Regions from separate parts of the Planococcus liqunii genome, predicted to be linked through region 2. Evidence: riboswitches for the same ligand, from Rfam matches in the RefSeq annotation. Region 2 holds a riboswitch; each other region holds the start of a gene.
The links. A riboswitch is a leader RNA that binds a small molecule or an ion and turns the genes downstream of it on or off. The one in region 2 is predicted to bind S-adenosylmethionine.

Region 1 (5,292 bases), 190 kb from region 2:
CCAGCCATTCCGCGCAATTGGACATTTTTTCTCCGTCGCTTATATGGCGGCCATCTTTGGCGCTAAAACTGAACCAGGCATAAACGTCCGGGAATTCCTTCAGCACTTTTACAATGGCTTTAGCTTCTATCAGGCACGGAAGGGTTTCACATGCTAAAATATCGGCCCCTGCTTCCACCAGCACTTTGATCCGGTCTCTATGGAAAGTCACGAGTTCCTCTTCGGTCAATGAATAATTGCCGCGGTACTCGGAACCGTCCGAAAGAAAAGCGCCGTAGGGACCGACAGAAGCTGCCACTAACGGTTTCGGCCGGTTGGTTTTGTCTTCAACGCCTGCCCAGAATTCATCGCGGGCCTCGACGGCAATTTGGACCGACTTTCGGATCAGGCCGACCGCGTCTTTCTCCGTCAACCCTCTTTCCCGGAAACCTTGGATTGTCGCCTGATAGCTTGCCGTGATGGCACAGTCTGCACCCGCCTCAAAATAATCCAGATGGACTTTTTTGATCATTTCCGGATTTTCCATGACAATTTTCGCCGACCACAACCGGTCATTCAAATTACAGCCGTAATTTTCCAGCTCTGTCGCCATGGCGCCGTCGAGAATGAGGACCGGAAAATCAGTTAAAATTCGTTCAATCGGGTTCATGCTGCCACTTCCTTTCCATGTCCAAAATCAGGTTTCTGCCTTTAATTGTTTCTGTTTGCTCTGCTTAAAAACTGCTTCGTCCGTTCCACTTTCGGATTATTGAAAAGCTGTTCCGGCGTTCCTTCTTCGACGATCTTCCCGTCTTCCATAAAAACAACGCGGTCGGAAATATCACGCGCAAACTGGAGCTCATGGGTCACAATCAGCATCGTGTTTCCTTCGTCCGCCACTTTTCGGATCGTTGCCAGCACTTCATCCACCAGCTCTGGATCCAGCGAGGAAGTCGGTTCATCAAACAGCAATACTTCCGGGTCCAGCGCGAGTGCCCGCGCAATGCCGACCCGCTGCTGCTGCCCGCCTGACAATTGGGCGGGATAATGGTCCAGCCGGTTCGCCAGTCCGACCCGTTCCAGAATTTCGATGCTCTGTTTTTTGGCTTCTGCTTTATGTATTCGCTTGACGCTGGTCAACCCGATCATGACGTTTTGCAGCACCGTAAAATTCTTGAATAGGTTGTATTGCTGGAACACCATGCCTGTCGAATTCCGTAAGGAAACGATATCCGCTTTTTTGGCGGATTGGGCATCCACTCGTTTCCCGCCGATTTCCACAATTCCGCGGGTTGGCTCCTCCAGAAAATTAATGCAGCGCAGGAGCGTTGATTTGCCAGAGCCGCTTGGCCCCAAAATCGAGACCACTTCGCCTTTCTGGACGTTCAAGTCGATGCCTTTCAGGACATGCTGGCGCTCGAAATACTTATGGACATTTTCCAATTTAATCATCAGGCAATCCCTCTTTCATATCTGCGTGCCCGTTTCTCCACTTTTACAAGCAAACGCTCCACCGCTATGCAAAGAATCCAGTAGACGATTGAGACCGCGATGTACACTTCAAAAAATGCCAAGCCGCGCGAACCGAGAATTTTGGCTTCTCCCATGATGTCAATGACGCCAATGATAAACACAAGAGACGTATCCTTAATCGTGCTGATAAACATATTTCCAAGGTTCGGTATAGCTGTGGCTAAGGCCTGCGGGAAAATGACCTTGAGCATCATCTGGGCCGGCGTCATCCCGATCGATTTGGCCGCTTCAAACTGTCCTCGGTCAACCGATTCAATTGCGGAGCGGATCGTCTCAGACAAATATGCTCCCAGATTCACGGAAAACGCCAATAGCGCATAAACTTCGGGTGGAATGCTGTTGACATCCGCCGATTGGAGCCAGCCGTATTCGATCTGCACGTAGTAAATGATTTTCGGTATGCCGTAAAACACCAGGTAGATCTGAACCAATAAAGGCGTCCCTCTGATAAAAGATACGTAAATGGCCGAAATCACCCTCAACACCGGCACCCGGTAAATTTTAATAAGGGCGGTGGCTACGCCAATAAATAAGCTTAAAATCAATGAGCCGACTGCAATCCCTATGGTGACGGGCAGCCGTGAAATAATTGCAGGAAAACTCTCTATTAAAAAATTGATATCCAGTAAATTTTCCATTGCCTCTTCCCCTCCACAAACCTATTCAGGGATGTACTCTCCGCCAGTCCATTTTTTCGACAGTTCAGCTAAAGTGCCATCTTGCTTGAGCTCTTCCAAAACAGGATCAATCAGCGCTTTCAATTCTTCGCCCTGCTCCCCTTTTTTCAAGACGATGCCCATGTCGTCATTCACCAAAGGCTGGCCGACAATTTCCACGTCTAAATCATTCTTTTTCAAAACCGCATCGATCATGATTGGATCGTTTACGTAAGCATCAATCCGGCCGTTTTGCACATCCTGCAAAATTTCTGAAGGATTGCCGCTTTCGCTGTACTTCAAATCAATCGGCTTTGCTGCTTTTTTGTTGTACTCCTCGAGCAATAAGGTGTAAGAATCCCCGGCTAAGGCACCGATTTTCTTACCTTCCAAATCCTTAATGGTTTGAATGTCTTCTCTTCCACCCTTCACCGCAATAACGGTTTCAGCTGCAAAATAGGATTCATCGGTGAACAAATATTTGCCTTGGCGTTCCGGCGTTTTCGCAACTTGATCGGCGATGGCCTGGATTTTATTGGATTCCAGCGCCAGGAACATGCTGTCCCACGGCACGGCAGTAAATTCAAACGTGTAGCCGTCCAATTTCTCATCGACCGCTTTGACCACTTCCACATCGTATCCGGTCAATTCGTTGTTCTCATCTGCAAATGCAAAAGGCGGATAGTCGTTTTGCGTTCCAACGGTGATCACTTGCTCGCCTGCAGCACTGGCTGCTTCCTTCGACGAACATCCGCTGAGAACGCCGCCTGCGCCCAGCAATAAAACCAGAGAAAGGGATATGTACGGTTTTCTTTTCATGATAAAACTCCTTTGTTGGTAAAGAGAGTCGCAAAGTTCTTTCATGCCCGAAAGCTTTGCGCTGCTTGAATGCGGCCAATAAAAACAAAAAAACCCATTCCGATAGGAAATAGGTTTTAATCTACATCTTATCTCTCAGAGCAAACGCTCTGCAGGAATTAGCACCTCTCATATGAAATGATGGTTGCTGGACGTCATTGGGCCTGTCCCTCAGTCTCTCTTGATAAGTTATTTAATTTTTTAACATATTACAGATAGTATTTTACATTGCCTGTTCTGTCAAATACATTTTTTTCTATTTTGAATTTTTATCACTTATTTTTTACTAAAAAAGAAAGGTGAAGAGCGATAAAAAAACAGGATTTCTCTGCCGCCTTTTTAAATTTCGAGCAGCCAATTGACAATAGTCTGAATCTTAAATACTATCTAATAATACTTCGTAAGGCTTTTATTAATTCACTTTACGCTGTCCTGACTTTTTAAGAATGGCCCAAATTTAACGAAGAGCGGAGCGAATCAGCAATGACAAAAGAAACGGTTTATGACGTAGCCATCGTTGGCGCGGGAACAATGGGAATGGCTGCCGGTGCCTTTCTGGCGAAGCAAAACGCAAAGACCTTGCTGATCGATGCCTTCGATCCGCCGCACATCAAAGGGAGCCACCACGGCGATACCCGCTTGATCCGGCATGCTTACGGCGAAGGCAGGCAGTATGTGGCGCTTGTGAAGCGTGCCCAGCAATTATGGGAAGAGCTCGAACAGGAGACCGGCTGTAAAATTTTTAAAAACACCGGCGTTCTTGGCCTCGGCCCGAAAGACTCGCCTTTTCTTCAGGAAACCATCGCTGCCGCCCAGAAATACAACCTCCCGTTGGAAATCTTGGATGCCAAGGAAATCCAAAAGAGATGGCCCGGCTTTTCAGTGCCGGATCACTTTATCGGCTGCTTTGAAGAAGGATCGGGAATCATTTACAGCGAGTCCGCCATCCGGGCTTACAAGGACACCGCTCTTCAAAACGGTGCGGAACTTGTTCCTAATACACCCGTTCGGCACATTGACGTGAATGATGCAAATGGAGTAAAAATTTCGACCGGCCACTCGGCCTATTATGCAAAAAAAGTGATTATCACGGCCGGTGCCTGGGCTGCTAAATTATTGCCGGAGTTAAGCCTTCCGATTCAGCCGACACGCAAAGCCGTCGGCTGGTTTGATGCACCTTCCAATCTGTACAGCGATGCCCACTTTCCGGCCTTCTTTATCGAGGACGGTGACAAAAAGGCGTATGGTTTCCCTAACTTGGACGGCGCCGGCCTTAAAATCGGCAAATCGGATGGCGGGCAGCCGATTGACCCGGACGTGCACACCCAGAACTTCGGATTGTATGAAAGCGATGAAGGCGATCTAAGGCATATGCTCCACACCTATATGCCGGAAGCAAACGGCCCATTGAAGCAAGGAAAAACCTGCCTGTATACCAATTCAAGCGACCATGATTTTATCGTTGATTACCATCCGGACCACCCGCATGTCATTTTTGCCTGCGGTTTTTCAGGGCATGGCTTTAAATTCGGCAGCGCGTTGGGCGAAGTATTGAGCCAAATGGCGTTGGAGGGCCGAAGCGCCTTTGATATTTCCATCTTCTCTCTCAAGCGGTTCAAGCCGTGATTCTTCTTTTCTGTTCACTGAAAAATACAGCCGGAAAAAAGCACCTCTTATGGAGATGCTTTTTTTCACGGTATATATTTAATGGCCGAAAGGAGCCAAAAGAGAATGCGTGACGGCCATCAGCAGCAACTGATTTATTTCCCGAGAAATATACAAGACTTGAATGCCCTAGGCCAGCATATTTTCGCTGGCTAAGGAATTGTTCAATCCCCTTACTCCAGCTGCTTCCTTAAGCAGTTTAAACCCTTCAGTCATCGTATCTACTTTGATGAGGATGCAGCGTTTGCCGTTGTGGTTGATGCCTTTGACGTAACGTAAGTCTTGCGGATTATTATTTCGAATTTCCGTGGTTTTTTATTGATTTTAGTCGATGCATATTAAATTAGCTGCGGATATCGTTTATATCTCTATTGTATATTTCTATTTCCATCATTCTGGCTCCCGGAATCCTTATGTGTTTTTTATAAATGTATAATGTTTTATATTTTCCTTCCCCCATTCGTACATCAGCAGCACAATCGGCATCAGACTTTCCCCTAAGTTTGTTAAAGAATATTCCACTCTTGGAGGAACTTCGGGAAATACTTCCCGGTGAACAATGCCATCTTCTTCTAACTCCCTGATCTGTTTGGTTAATACC
Region 2 (5,292 bases):
TCCGCTTGTCTGGAAAATCGTCTTTTTTGGCGCCCTGCTTTGGGATGTCCTTTTTGCGTTTAAATTAAAAAGCCAGTTTGAAGCCGAAGAACCGGAAGCGGCAACCGGTGCAGCCGGCACGATTTTCATGGCGGTCTCGACTGTCATCCTGCTGGGGCCCTTGTATTACGGGCTATTCCAGTACGCATTTTAACTGAAACAAGGAACTCCCTTTTATCCGGGAGTTCCTTGTTTTTATTTTAGACAGCCTGCTGCGCGGTTTTTTCGCGTTTTTTAGCCGCTTCTGCCAGCAAGCTCACGGAAATCATCGAGACGAAACCGAGAGCGGAGCTGAAGAACATGGCCTGGAAAACGTGTTCGACCGTGCCGGATCCCGTCAGGAACATATAGCAGCCTGCTCCGCTCAATACAGAGGCGATGGCGCCCGATTTATTGGCATGCTTCCAGAAATAGCCGAGGCCGATCGGCGCCACGATCCCGCTGATGATGGCCGACGTGCCGAAATTGGTCAACAGCGCCAGGGATTCCGGCCGGCTGAATGACATGTACAGCGACACCAGGCCGATAAAAATCAGGGAGACTTTCGACGCTTTCAGCACTTTGCCGTCGAGTTCCTGTTCCGTCAGTTTTTTATTTTTGTACAGCACCGGGACCGCGAGCACTTTAAACAAGTCATTGCCGATGCTGTTGGTGATGCCGAGATACAGGCTGTCGGTCGTCGACAGGATGGCGGAAATCAAGCCCATCACCATCAAAGCGACGATGACCACCGGGAAAGCTTCCAGGATATACGCCGGAATGGCGCTGTCCGCTGAAGCGAGGCCCGGCAGGATGACGCGTGCGGCAAGGCCTGCAAATACCGAAAAGACGGAAAGGACAAACAGCGAAACGCCGGCCGTTAGCGTGAACGTCCGCAAGTCTTCTTCTTTTTCGACTGTCAGCACTTTGTTCATCAAATGCGGCAACAGCACGAATGAAAACAGCAGCCACTGGATGCTCAAGATGGCAAAGCCGCTATAAAACGGGCCGCCGTTCGAAAGCGGCGACACCAGCGCCGGATCGATTGCCCGAAGTTCCGTATGCAGCGTGCCGAAGACATTCCAGCCGCCGCCGATTGTCCAGAGGAGCGACACGAACAGCAGAATCGAGACCAGGGCCATTGCCGTGCCTTGTATGCCGTCACTGACAATCTGGGCAAAGGCACCGCCGAGGCTGACGTAGACAATCGTGATGCCGACGCCGATGGCAATGCCCCACATATACGGAATGCCGATGACCGTTTCAAACATCGTCGCCAGTCCGACATTCTGCCCAACAATGTAGTAGATGTTGAACAGCACCAGGAGCGCTACGAGCACTTGCAAGGTTTTGCTTTTGTAGCGGTTCCCGAGCCACTGGGGAAGCGTCAGGCTGCCGCCGTTTTTCTGGCCGTAGCGCCAGAAAGTTTTGGTGAACAGCAAGAGACCAAGCCAGGTGACGCCAAAGCAGCCGATCGTGTACCAAAGCGTTGACAGCCCGTATGTATAAGCCCAGCCCGGGACGCCGAGAAACAAATTCGCACTGGCATAGGAAGTACCGAAGCTCAAGCCGACGATGGCCGGGCTGATTTTTCCTTTGGCAAGGGCAAAGCCTTTCATGGAACCGCTGTGGACTGCCCCTTTTCGGCCAAGCCAAGTGGTCCAGGCAAAGTAGCCGATCAGCATCACGATGATAAACGGCAAAAGCCACGTTGTGTCTTCACGCATTGCCTTCCTCTCCTTTCCGTTTCGGTTTCGGATAGATCTTATTCCATAGAGCCAGTCCCGCAATCCAGAAAACCGCGACGCCGATCCAGTAAGCTGTCATCATCCCATTCCCCCTTCAGTTTTTCACCGGTTCGTTCAATTGCTTGTAGCCTGCGCCTGGATGCGTTGCTTTCAGTTTGCTTTCGCCTTGGCCATAGATTTTCTCGCGGTACGTTCCTTCTGCATATTCTTTTTGGACGAGCCCTCGCTCCTGCAGTACGGGAACCACCAGTTCCACAAAGTCCACGAAGCTTCCCGGTGCCAGCGTATAGGCCAGGTTCAAGCCGTCTGCGCCTGTTTGTTCCACCCAGTTTTCAACTTCGTCCGCAATCTGTTCCGGTGTTCCGACGGCTACCGGCCCCCGTCCGCCGATGCCGACAAACGTGGCGAGTTCCCGGATGGTCCATTTACGGTCCGGATCCGCCCGGGTGAACACTTCAACAGCCGACTGCATCGCGTTGCTTTGAATGTATTCCAAAGTGTCATCGGGATCATAGCCCGAAAAGTCGATGCCGGTCCAACCGCCGAGCAAGGCAAGTGCGCCTTCGTAGCTGACATAACTTTTCAGTTCTTCGTATTTGGCCTGCGCTTCTTCTTCCGTCTTGCCGACAATGGCGGTGAACGTCGTGTAGACGATGACGTCTTCCGGTTCCCGGCCGTTTGCCGTAATCCGTTTGCGCAGGGCGTCGATTCCTTTTTTCACTACTTGGACGGTCGGGCCGGCTGTGAAGACGGATTCCGCGTGCTTGGAAGCAAATTCACGGCCGCGCGGCGAAGCGCCTGCCTGGAACAAAACAGGTGTGCGCTGCGGCGAAGGCTCCGATAAATGCGCGCCGGGCACTTTGAAATATTCCCCTTCATGGCGGATGTCATGGACTTTTGACGGGTCGGTGTAGACTTGCGCTTCTTTATCGCGGACCACTGCCCCGTCTTCCCAGCTTCCTTCCCACAGCTTGTAGCAGACTTCCAAGTATTCCGCTGCGTAGTCATAGCGCTGGTCATGGCTCATCTGGTCTTCTTGGCCAATGTTGAGGGCCGCGCTTTTCAGGTAGGACGTGACGACGTTCCAGCCGACCCGCCCCTTCGTCAAATGGTCGAGCGTCGACATGCGCCGCGCAAATGTATAGGGATGTTCGTGGCTAACCGAAGCCGTTACGCCGAAACTCAAATGTTTGGTGGCAGCAGACATCAATGGAACAACGAGCAAGGGATCGTTGACGGGCGTCTGGACCGCGTTGCGGAGAGCGGCGTCACGTGAACCATTGTAAACATCGTATGTACCTAATACGTCGGCCAAAAAGATGGCATCGAACTTCCCTTTTTCCAACAGCTTCACAAGCTCGATCCAGTATTCGCTGTCTTTGTATGTATGGGAGCGGTCATCTTCATGCCGCCATAAGCCCGGGGACTGGTGGCCCCCTGCACATACCATTTCAAATGCATTCAAGTAAATCCGTTTCTTCGTCATATTATTCCTCCTCATTTTTTGTTTTGGAATTGCTGCGGCTTCGTTTTATTGGAACATATAAAAAAGCCCTCTTTTCTCTGCATACGAGAAAAGAGGGCTGCGTTAATGGACGATTTCGCTCTCTTATCTCCCAAGAAAAATTCTTGCTGGAATTAGCACCTTTCTGACAAATGTCAGAGGTTGCTGAAGCGTCAACGGGCCAGTCCCTCGGCTTCTCTGGATAAGATTATTAAATTTAAATCCAATCATAGTACTAGGAAATTAAGAAGTCAACCAAACATTTTAAATTATTTGATTATTTATCCAACATTTTTATACTTCTGATTTCTCTAAAGCTTTAGCTCATGGCCTTTAAAGCGCTTCCAAATTATTTGAAATTTTTTTATTTATATTGTCTTCTTTCTCTATAAATTCTATGATGAAATGAAGATGGATTAAGGGGTTGGGGTTATTGCGGAAAACAGAGGACTATTCGAAAAATGAAGTGTTCACCGATTAAAAATATTGAGGAGAAAAACATGACAAATATTATTCCAAACCTGTTTACCGGGGAAAAGCTGAAGCTTTCCCAGCCGCGTGAAGAAGATACAGAATTGATGCTCAGGTGGGGAGAAGATTCCGATTACCTGCGAAATATCGATACCGAGTTTGCACTTCCCCGCACGCAGGAACAGCTCGCCAGCGAAGGAGCACCGAATCCCCATGAAGTATATTTCCGTTTGCGGACAATTGACGAGGACCGCTTGATCGGCTTTATCGTCATCCATTCCATCGAGTGGAATAACCGTGCGGGTTTGCTGGCAATCGGCATCGCCAATGCAGAAGATCGCAGCAAAGGCTTCGGAACGGACGCCCTGAAGCTGATTCTTCGCTACGCATTCCATGAACTGAACCTGGACCGCGTCGGCCTTGAAGTGATCGAGTACAATGGAGGCGGCATCCGTGCCTATGAAAAAGTGGGCTTTCAAGTTGAAGGCCGCAAACGTTCGATGGTATACCGCGACGGCAAACGCTTCGACGTTATTGTCATGGGCATTTTACGTCCCGAGTGGGAAGCGCTCCATACTGAAAATTAACAGAAAGAAGCCGGGCATCTCAATGGATGTCCGGTTTTTTTCTCTTGAATTCCTTATTCTTCCAACTGCTTGATGGTTCTGATCGGATTGCCGCCGACGAAGGCATTGGCTGGAACGTCTTTGTTGACGACTGCACCGGAAGCGATGACTGCGTTGTCGCCGATGGTGATGCCCGGATTGATGACCGCACGCCCGCCGATCCAGACATTGTCTCCGATTCGGACAGGTCTCCCGGCTTCCGGTCCGGCAATCCGTTCTTTGGCATTCAAAGGATGCGTCGCCGTGTAGATGTGGACGCCCGGCCCCAACATGCAGTTTGCACCGATCCGGATTTCGTTGACGTCCAGAAAAACGCAGTCAAAATTGGCATAGAAGTTTTCACCGACATGGATGTTATAGCCGTAATCACAGCGGAATGCCGGTTCGACCACCAAAACCTCCCCTGTCGAGCCGAACAGTTCTTTCAACAGGGCGGTTCGCCGGTTCATGTCTGCTTCGAGCGACTGGTTGAACAACCGGGTCAGGCGCCGCGCATGCAGCCGTTCCTTCTGCAGTTCCGGATCCGCCGCGTCGTAAAGTTCACCTTTCAGCATCTTCTCTTTCTCGCTTTTCATCTGATGCCCTCCTCTTTCTGCATTTATTGCTCTTATCATCCTATTTTTCGGGTTAAATGGCTACTGGAAAATGCAGCTGCAATGGCTCTCGAAAAGCTTCTTTTCCCAATAAACGACAGAAAGAGCCTTAACGAATAAAGGCTCTTTCTGTTGCTTTAGTTGATCACTTTTTCTGAATAGGCTTTTGTCAATTGGATCAATTCACCTAAATCTCTCTTTTCGTCAATCGTATACATTGCTGTCCGCAGTTTGTTCGCCTGTTCCGCACCGATAATTGGGTGGGTCAGGTTATTGAATTTCCGGGCCAAGTCTTCATCGGTCATCGGATTTTCGATGGACCCGGTCGCGTG
Region 3 (5,292 bases), 1.9 Mb from region 2:
CTGCGTCCATCTGTGCTGATTGCTGATGAACCGACAACTGCACTTGACGTAACAAGCCAAATGCAGGTTCTTTCAGAACTGGACCGGCTTCGAAAAGAGTGCGGCACTTCGATCTTGCTGATATCACATGATTTGGGCGTTATTTCAGCTCTTGCTGACGATGTGGCAGTGATGCAAAAAGGGCGGATTGTGGAAAAAGCGGATGTCTTCCAATTGTTCGATGAGCCGCAGCATCCCTACACGAAAAAATTGCTGCTGGCCAGACCTATGTTGCCGATGGAATACGAACGTGAAAAGCTGGTCATATAAACTAATTGGCCAATAAAGTGAGGTGAGGGACACGATGAATTTACTTGAAGTGGCAGGCGTGACGCATACATATGGCTCTTTCCGTCCTTTTCGCCGCAAAGAAAAAGCGGCGCCTGCCCTTTCCGATATATCCTTTTCTATCGGAGAAGGCATGTGCCTGGGGCTTCTCGGAACAAGCGGAGCCGGCAAAAGTACATTAGGGAAAGTGATCTTGGGTGTCGAAAAACCGACAAAAGGAACGGTTCTATTCCAAGGCCAAGATCTCTACACAATGGAGGCTGCCGCCCGAAAGCATTTTCGCAGAGACCTGCAAGTCGTTTTCCAGGACAGTTTTTCATCGGTGAATCCGAGAATGACGGCTGAAAAGATTATCAGTGAGCCACTGGAAAACTATGAGAGACTTTCTCCATCGGAACTGAAAAGGAGTGTGGCGCAATTATTGGAAGTTGTCGGATTGCATGCGGATGACATGAAAAAATATCCGATGCAATTCAGCGGCGGACAGCTTCAGCGGATCAACATTGCGAGAGCAATTGCCCTAAAGCCGAAAATGATCATTTTAGATGAACCCGTCAGCAGTCTCGATATGGTCACCCAGACAAATATCTTAACTTTATTGAACGAGTTAAAAGCTGAGTATGGCCTTTCATATTTGTTTATTACACACGACATCAGAGCAGCATACTCGGTTTCTGATGCGCTTGCAGTAATGGATAAGGGAAGAGTGGTCGAAATGGTTCAAGACAAGGATGAAATCTTTTCTTCACAGCAGCCTGTGGTGAAGAAATTGGTGTCTTCTATACTTCCTGAACATCCACGAAACCGGACGCTTTTAAACGGGGAAGTTTTTGTATAGTCAAGATGGGCTGATCCAAAACCATTAAGTAATGTGGTCAATGAAGTAGAACGCAAATTGAAGGATGTAGCGCTGCGAAAAAAAGACATAGCCAAAATAAGCCGCCGAAGAGAAACGATGTATGTTTCTCTTTGGCGGTTTTTGCGTTAACTTGGGGTAGGAAATAAAAGGAATTATTGGTAATCTAGAATAGCGAGAATTTCCAAAGATAAGCAGTGGATACTTTATGGAATCCAACACAATTAACGAAGGGAGCTTAATTTTTTGTTTTTAATGCAAAAGGAGGAACTTATGAAGCAACGCCTAGAACTTTCAATCATTTATTTTTTTGTACTAGGTTCTGTATCGATTTCCAGTATGGGCTTTATAAGCCAAACGGTACAGTCTGTATTTTTCGGAATCGGAATGTCCGCTTTATTCGTTATCGGAATCATGAACATCTATAAATATATCCAAAAAACTTCTGCAAGCAAGTAAGGGAGGCGCATCGAATGGAGATGCAATTTGGACTTTGAAGGAGGGACACTGAAATGGAAAGGTTCGAGATGAGTTTTAAGAACAAGCGGGTGCGGATCTGGTTTTCGGTGATTTTGCCAATAACTGTATTGGCAATTCTTTTATATATTTTTCTTCCTGCTGAGATGCAAATAGTTCCGACACTGCTCTTAATGGGCACGTTAGTCGTCTACTATGCCTGGGTTTTTATGAGCCAAAGGAAGAATAAAGGCTGAGTAAGAAATCGGAGTAGGGCCTAAATCTCTTGAATAGAAAGTGTGAGTTAAAGAAGAAACAAGCCGAAAGTATTTTTGATTTTCGCTATGGGAATAATTGCAGGTTTTATCATTTCGTATTTTTTTAGAATCTAAAAAAATAGTGTTTCTTGATAAGTGGAAAGGAAGAATGCATTGAAAAGAATAGAAGAACAATTTGGCATCTTGTTTTCCGCGGAGCAAAGCCCTTATTTTCAAGCGGAAGAAGAGCATCGAATGGTTATCCAGCATCAAGAATTAAAAGAAAGAGCGGGTTTTGTGCAGAGAACCACTACTTTCTTGTTTGAAGAGGATTCACGAATTGATATGACCTTTCTAAAATCCTATATGCCGTACGGTTTTAAGAAGCCCCGCTTCTTTGAGAAGCAGGCGTTGCACCAGGCATTTGTTATCCGAAATTGGAAAGAGGAATATATAGACAGGCAAGAATCCGAAGCAATCTTGCATTACGCCACGGTAAAGTCAGTTTCTTCAGAAGAAGTTTTTCAATATGTAAAAGGAATAATAAAAGGGAAGCAGCCCTCTTTGATCGCCTTCTATAATGACCGCTACATGCTTGAGGTGAACAGTGATGAAGTGGTGATCATTGCTAAAAATAAAGAAGACCTAACTGTGCTGAAGAAATTTTTGCAGAAGGAATGAAACTCATGGAAAATTATCAATTATGACGCACACCACTTATTATTTTGTTTACTTCAATACTAACTTCCTATCTTTTATGCAGGATAGAGGTAGAGAGTGTAATGAATTATGACAACAAAAAACACCGAAGCTGCCGGAACGGCGGCTTCGGTGTTTCCGAGTTGCTATTCTTTTCAAAGCCGAATCTGCTTAATTAAGCATAGAAGAATCGGTTGAGTCGGTTGTGCTTGTAGACGTTTTGCTGTTATCGCCTTCTTTAGAGCTTGATACTTTATCTTTCACTTGATTTGTTGCGTCTGTCGCTTTTTCTTTTGCCTGTGTTGCCAGTTCAGTCGCTTTCTCTTTTACTTGGGCGATTTTTCCGCTGCCGTCGCTTGAAGAATTGCTGCTGGCTAATTTATCTTTTACGGTTACTTGCAATTCTTTCCCGCTTTTTGGTGCCATTAAAAGGGCAAGGGTTGATCCGATTGCTGCTCCGCTTAAAAGACCTGCGAAGAATCCGCCGCCGGATTTGCCTTTTGCCGCGTTTGGCTGGCCGCTGATCTTGCCTGCTCGCTGAAGGCGTTCTTCCACTTCAGCCACAATTTCTTTGACGGAACTGCCGCTTACTTCTACAAGCGAGCCTTCAAAGCTAAGGTAATCATAGCTGTCTGAGTTGCGGGCAACGATTACGTCATAGCGGATAGCATCCGTTTTCTGATTGACCATATCGGCCTGGTATCCTTTTTTCTGCAAAGCTTTCTGAATGTCGGTAAATGGATGTTCTACTGCGATTCTTGGCATATTATCTACCTGCTTTCTATTAGAGTCATGACAGTCTTTTTCCCTCTTTCACCCTGTTCTTAAACATAAGGCGTATTTTAAGGTGAAAAAAGCTTGAAATCGATGAAAAAAAATATCCAAGTAAACGAATAAGAATGATAAAATTAAACGTTGACTTCCAGTAGTTTTAATATTATGATTACTTTCAACTTCATAAATCTTATCCAGAGAAGCCGAGGGACTGGCCCGTTGACGCTTCAGCAACCTCTGACATTTGTCAGAAAGGTGCTAATTCCAGCCAGGATTTTATTCTTGGGAGATAAGAGCGGGGCGGTAGCGATACATAACCTTCTTTTCTCTTTCCGGGAAAAGAAGGTTATTTCTTTTTGCCAAAATAACGCAACTAAAGGAGTGGGAAAGTATGACACGCAAACGGATTTATTTGAACGCTTTTGACATGAACTGCGCCGGCCACCAGTCGCCGGGGCTCTGGACACATCCGGAAGACCAGTCCCATCGGTACAAAGACAGTGAATATTGGATTGAGCTGGCGAAACTTTTGGAGAAAGGCAAGTTTGATGCTATTTTCCTTGCCGATGTCCTCGGTACATATGATGTCTACAACGGTTCAAGAGACGCTACCGTCCGGCAAGGAGCCCAGTCGCCGGTCAATGATCCTTTGCTCGTCGTGCCGCTCATGTCTGCCGTAACCAAACATTTAGGCTTCGGTGTCACGGCTTCTGTTACGCATGAGCATCCCTATACCTTTGCGCGCCGGATTTCAACACTTGACCATTTGACAAAAGGCCGGGTCGGCTGGAATATCGTGACTTCTTATTTGAAGAGCGCTGCGCTGAATATTGGGAAAGAAGATCAGATCAAGCACGATGAACGCTACGACATTGCCGAAGAGTATTTGGAAGTTTGCTATAAATTATGGGAGTCGAGCTGGGAAGATGATGCAGTTGTGGTAGACAAAGCGAGCGGCATCTACGCCGATCCCGGTAAAGTGCATGACATAAACCACGAAGGGAAATATTATAAAGTGCCGGGTGCACATTTAACGGAACCGTCGAAACAGCGGACGCCGGTGCTTTACCAGGCGGGGGCATCCAAGAAAGGCGTAGCGTTTGCCGGGAAGCATGCCGAATGCGTCTTTATCGGTCCGCCGAATATCGATATTGCCAGACAGACCGTCGATAAAATCCGGGCGGAAGTGGCAAATGCCGGCCGAAATCAAGAAGATGTGAAGATTCTGTCCTTAATTACACCGATTGTCGGCAAGACAGAAGAAGAAGCGCATGCCAAATATGAAGATTATAAGAGCCATATCAGCCATGAAGGGGCACTGGCTTTATTTGGTGGATGGACGGGCGTCGATTTGTCCGGCTACGCACCGGAGCAGCCGCTTGAATACATCGAAAACGATGCGATCCAATCCGCTTTAGAGAATTTCACAAAAATCCTCCCTGGCAGAAAACCGACCGTCAATGACATTAAGGAATATGTCGGCATCGGCGGACTGGGGCCATTTACGGTCGGTTCTCCGGAACAAGTGGCGGACACATTGGAACAATGGGTAGAGGAATCCGGCGTCGACGGCTTTAACATCGCCTATGCGGTTACGCCGGGGACATTTTCCGACTTTATCGAACTGGTCGTGCCAATCCTGCAGGAACGCGGCCTTGTCCAAAAAGAATACCAGGGCAGTTCTTTGAGGGATGCCTTGTTTGAAAAAGGAGACCATTTATTGCCGGCTCACACAGGCAAACAATACATGCGGATTCCAGCCTCGGTTGACAGCTAAATTCACTTGCGAAAAAGAAGGTGGAAAAGCTTGGTATTCAGCTTTTCCTCTCATTTTGTTTGTATCTATTCCCACGCGTTCATGGTTGATTTTGATACGTCTCGTTGATTTGATGGATGATCATGTGGAGCTGCAGTAAGTGCCGT

Region 1: it holds a riboswitch for S-adenosylmethionine, as region 2 does, so the genes downstream of both, QWY22_RS19315 (transporter substrate-binding domain-containing protein) here and QWY22_RS18340 (LLM class flavin-dependent oxidoreductase) in region 2, are expected to answer to the same signal.
Region 3: it holds a riboswitch for S-adenosylmethionine, as region 2 does, so the genes downstream of both, QWY22_RS09480 (LLM class flavin-dependent oxidoreductase) here and QWY22_RS18340 (LLM class flavin-dependent oxidoreductase) in region 2, are expected to answer to the same signal.

What each region holds. Positions count from the first base shown of each region.
Region 1 is NZ_CP129238.1:3,907,289-3,912,580, forward strand. Features, by position in the region: gene mmuM (homocysteine S-methyltransferase) at 1-649, opposite strand, end outside; gene QWY22_RS19305 (amino acid ABC transporter ATP-binding protein) at 691-1,431, opposite strand; gene QWY22_RS19310 (amino acid ABC transporter permease) at 1,431-2,150, opposite strand; gene QWY22_RS19315 (transporter substrate-binding domain-containing protein) at 2,172-2,987, opposite strand; SAM riboswitch class I at 3,113-3,217, opposite strand; gene solA (N-methyl-L-tryptophan oxidase) at 3,510-4,652, shown strand; gene QWY22_RS19325 (winged helix-turn-helix transcriptional regulator) at 5,103-5,292, opposite strand, start outside.
Region 2 is NZ_CP129238.1:3,716,469-3,721,760, forward strand. Features, by position in the region: gene QWY22_RS18330 (hypothetical protein) at 1-193, shown strand, start outside; gene QWY22_RS18335 (sodium:solute symporter family transporter) at 240-1,745, opposite strand; gene QWY22_RS18340 (LLM class flavin-dependent oxidoreductase) at 1,861-3,252, opposite strand; SAM riboswitch class I at 3,373-3,479, opposite strand; gene QWY22_RS18345 (GNAT family N-acetyltransferase) at 3,780-4,328, shown strand; gene QWY22_RS18350 (maltose acetyltransferase domain-containing protein) at 4,382-4,942, opposite strand; gene QWY22_RS18355 (MmgE/PrpD family protein) at 5,098-5,292, opposite strand, start outside.
Region 3 is NZ_CP129238.1:1,862,417-1,867,708, forward strand. Features, by position in the region: gene nikD (nickel import ATP-binding protein NikD) at 1-309, shown strand, start outside; gene nikE (nickel import ATP-binding protein NikE) at 344-1,165, shown strand; gene QWY22_RS09460 (hypothetical protein) at 1,457-1,642, shown strand; gene QWY22_RS09465 (hypothetical protein) at 1,696-1,896, shown strand; gene QWY22_RS09470 (hypothetical protein) at 2,071-2,577, shown strand; gene QWY22_RS09475 (YkuS family protein) at 2,767-3,360, opposite strand; SAM riboswitch class I at 3,557-3,665, shown strand; gene QWY22_RS09480 (LLM class flavin-dependent oxidoreductase) at 3,761-5,146, shown strand.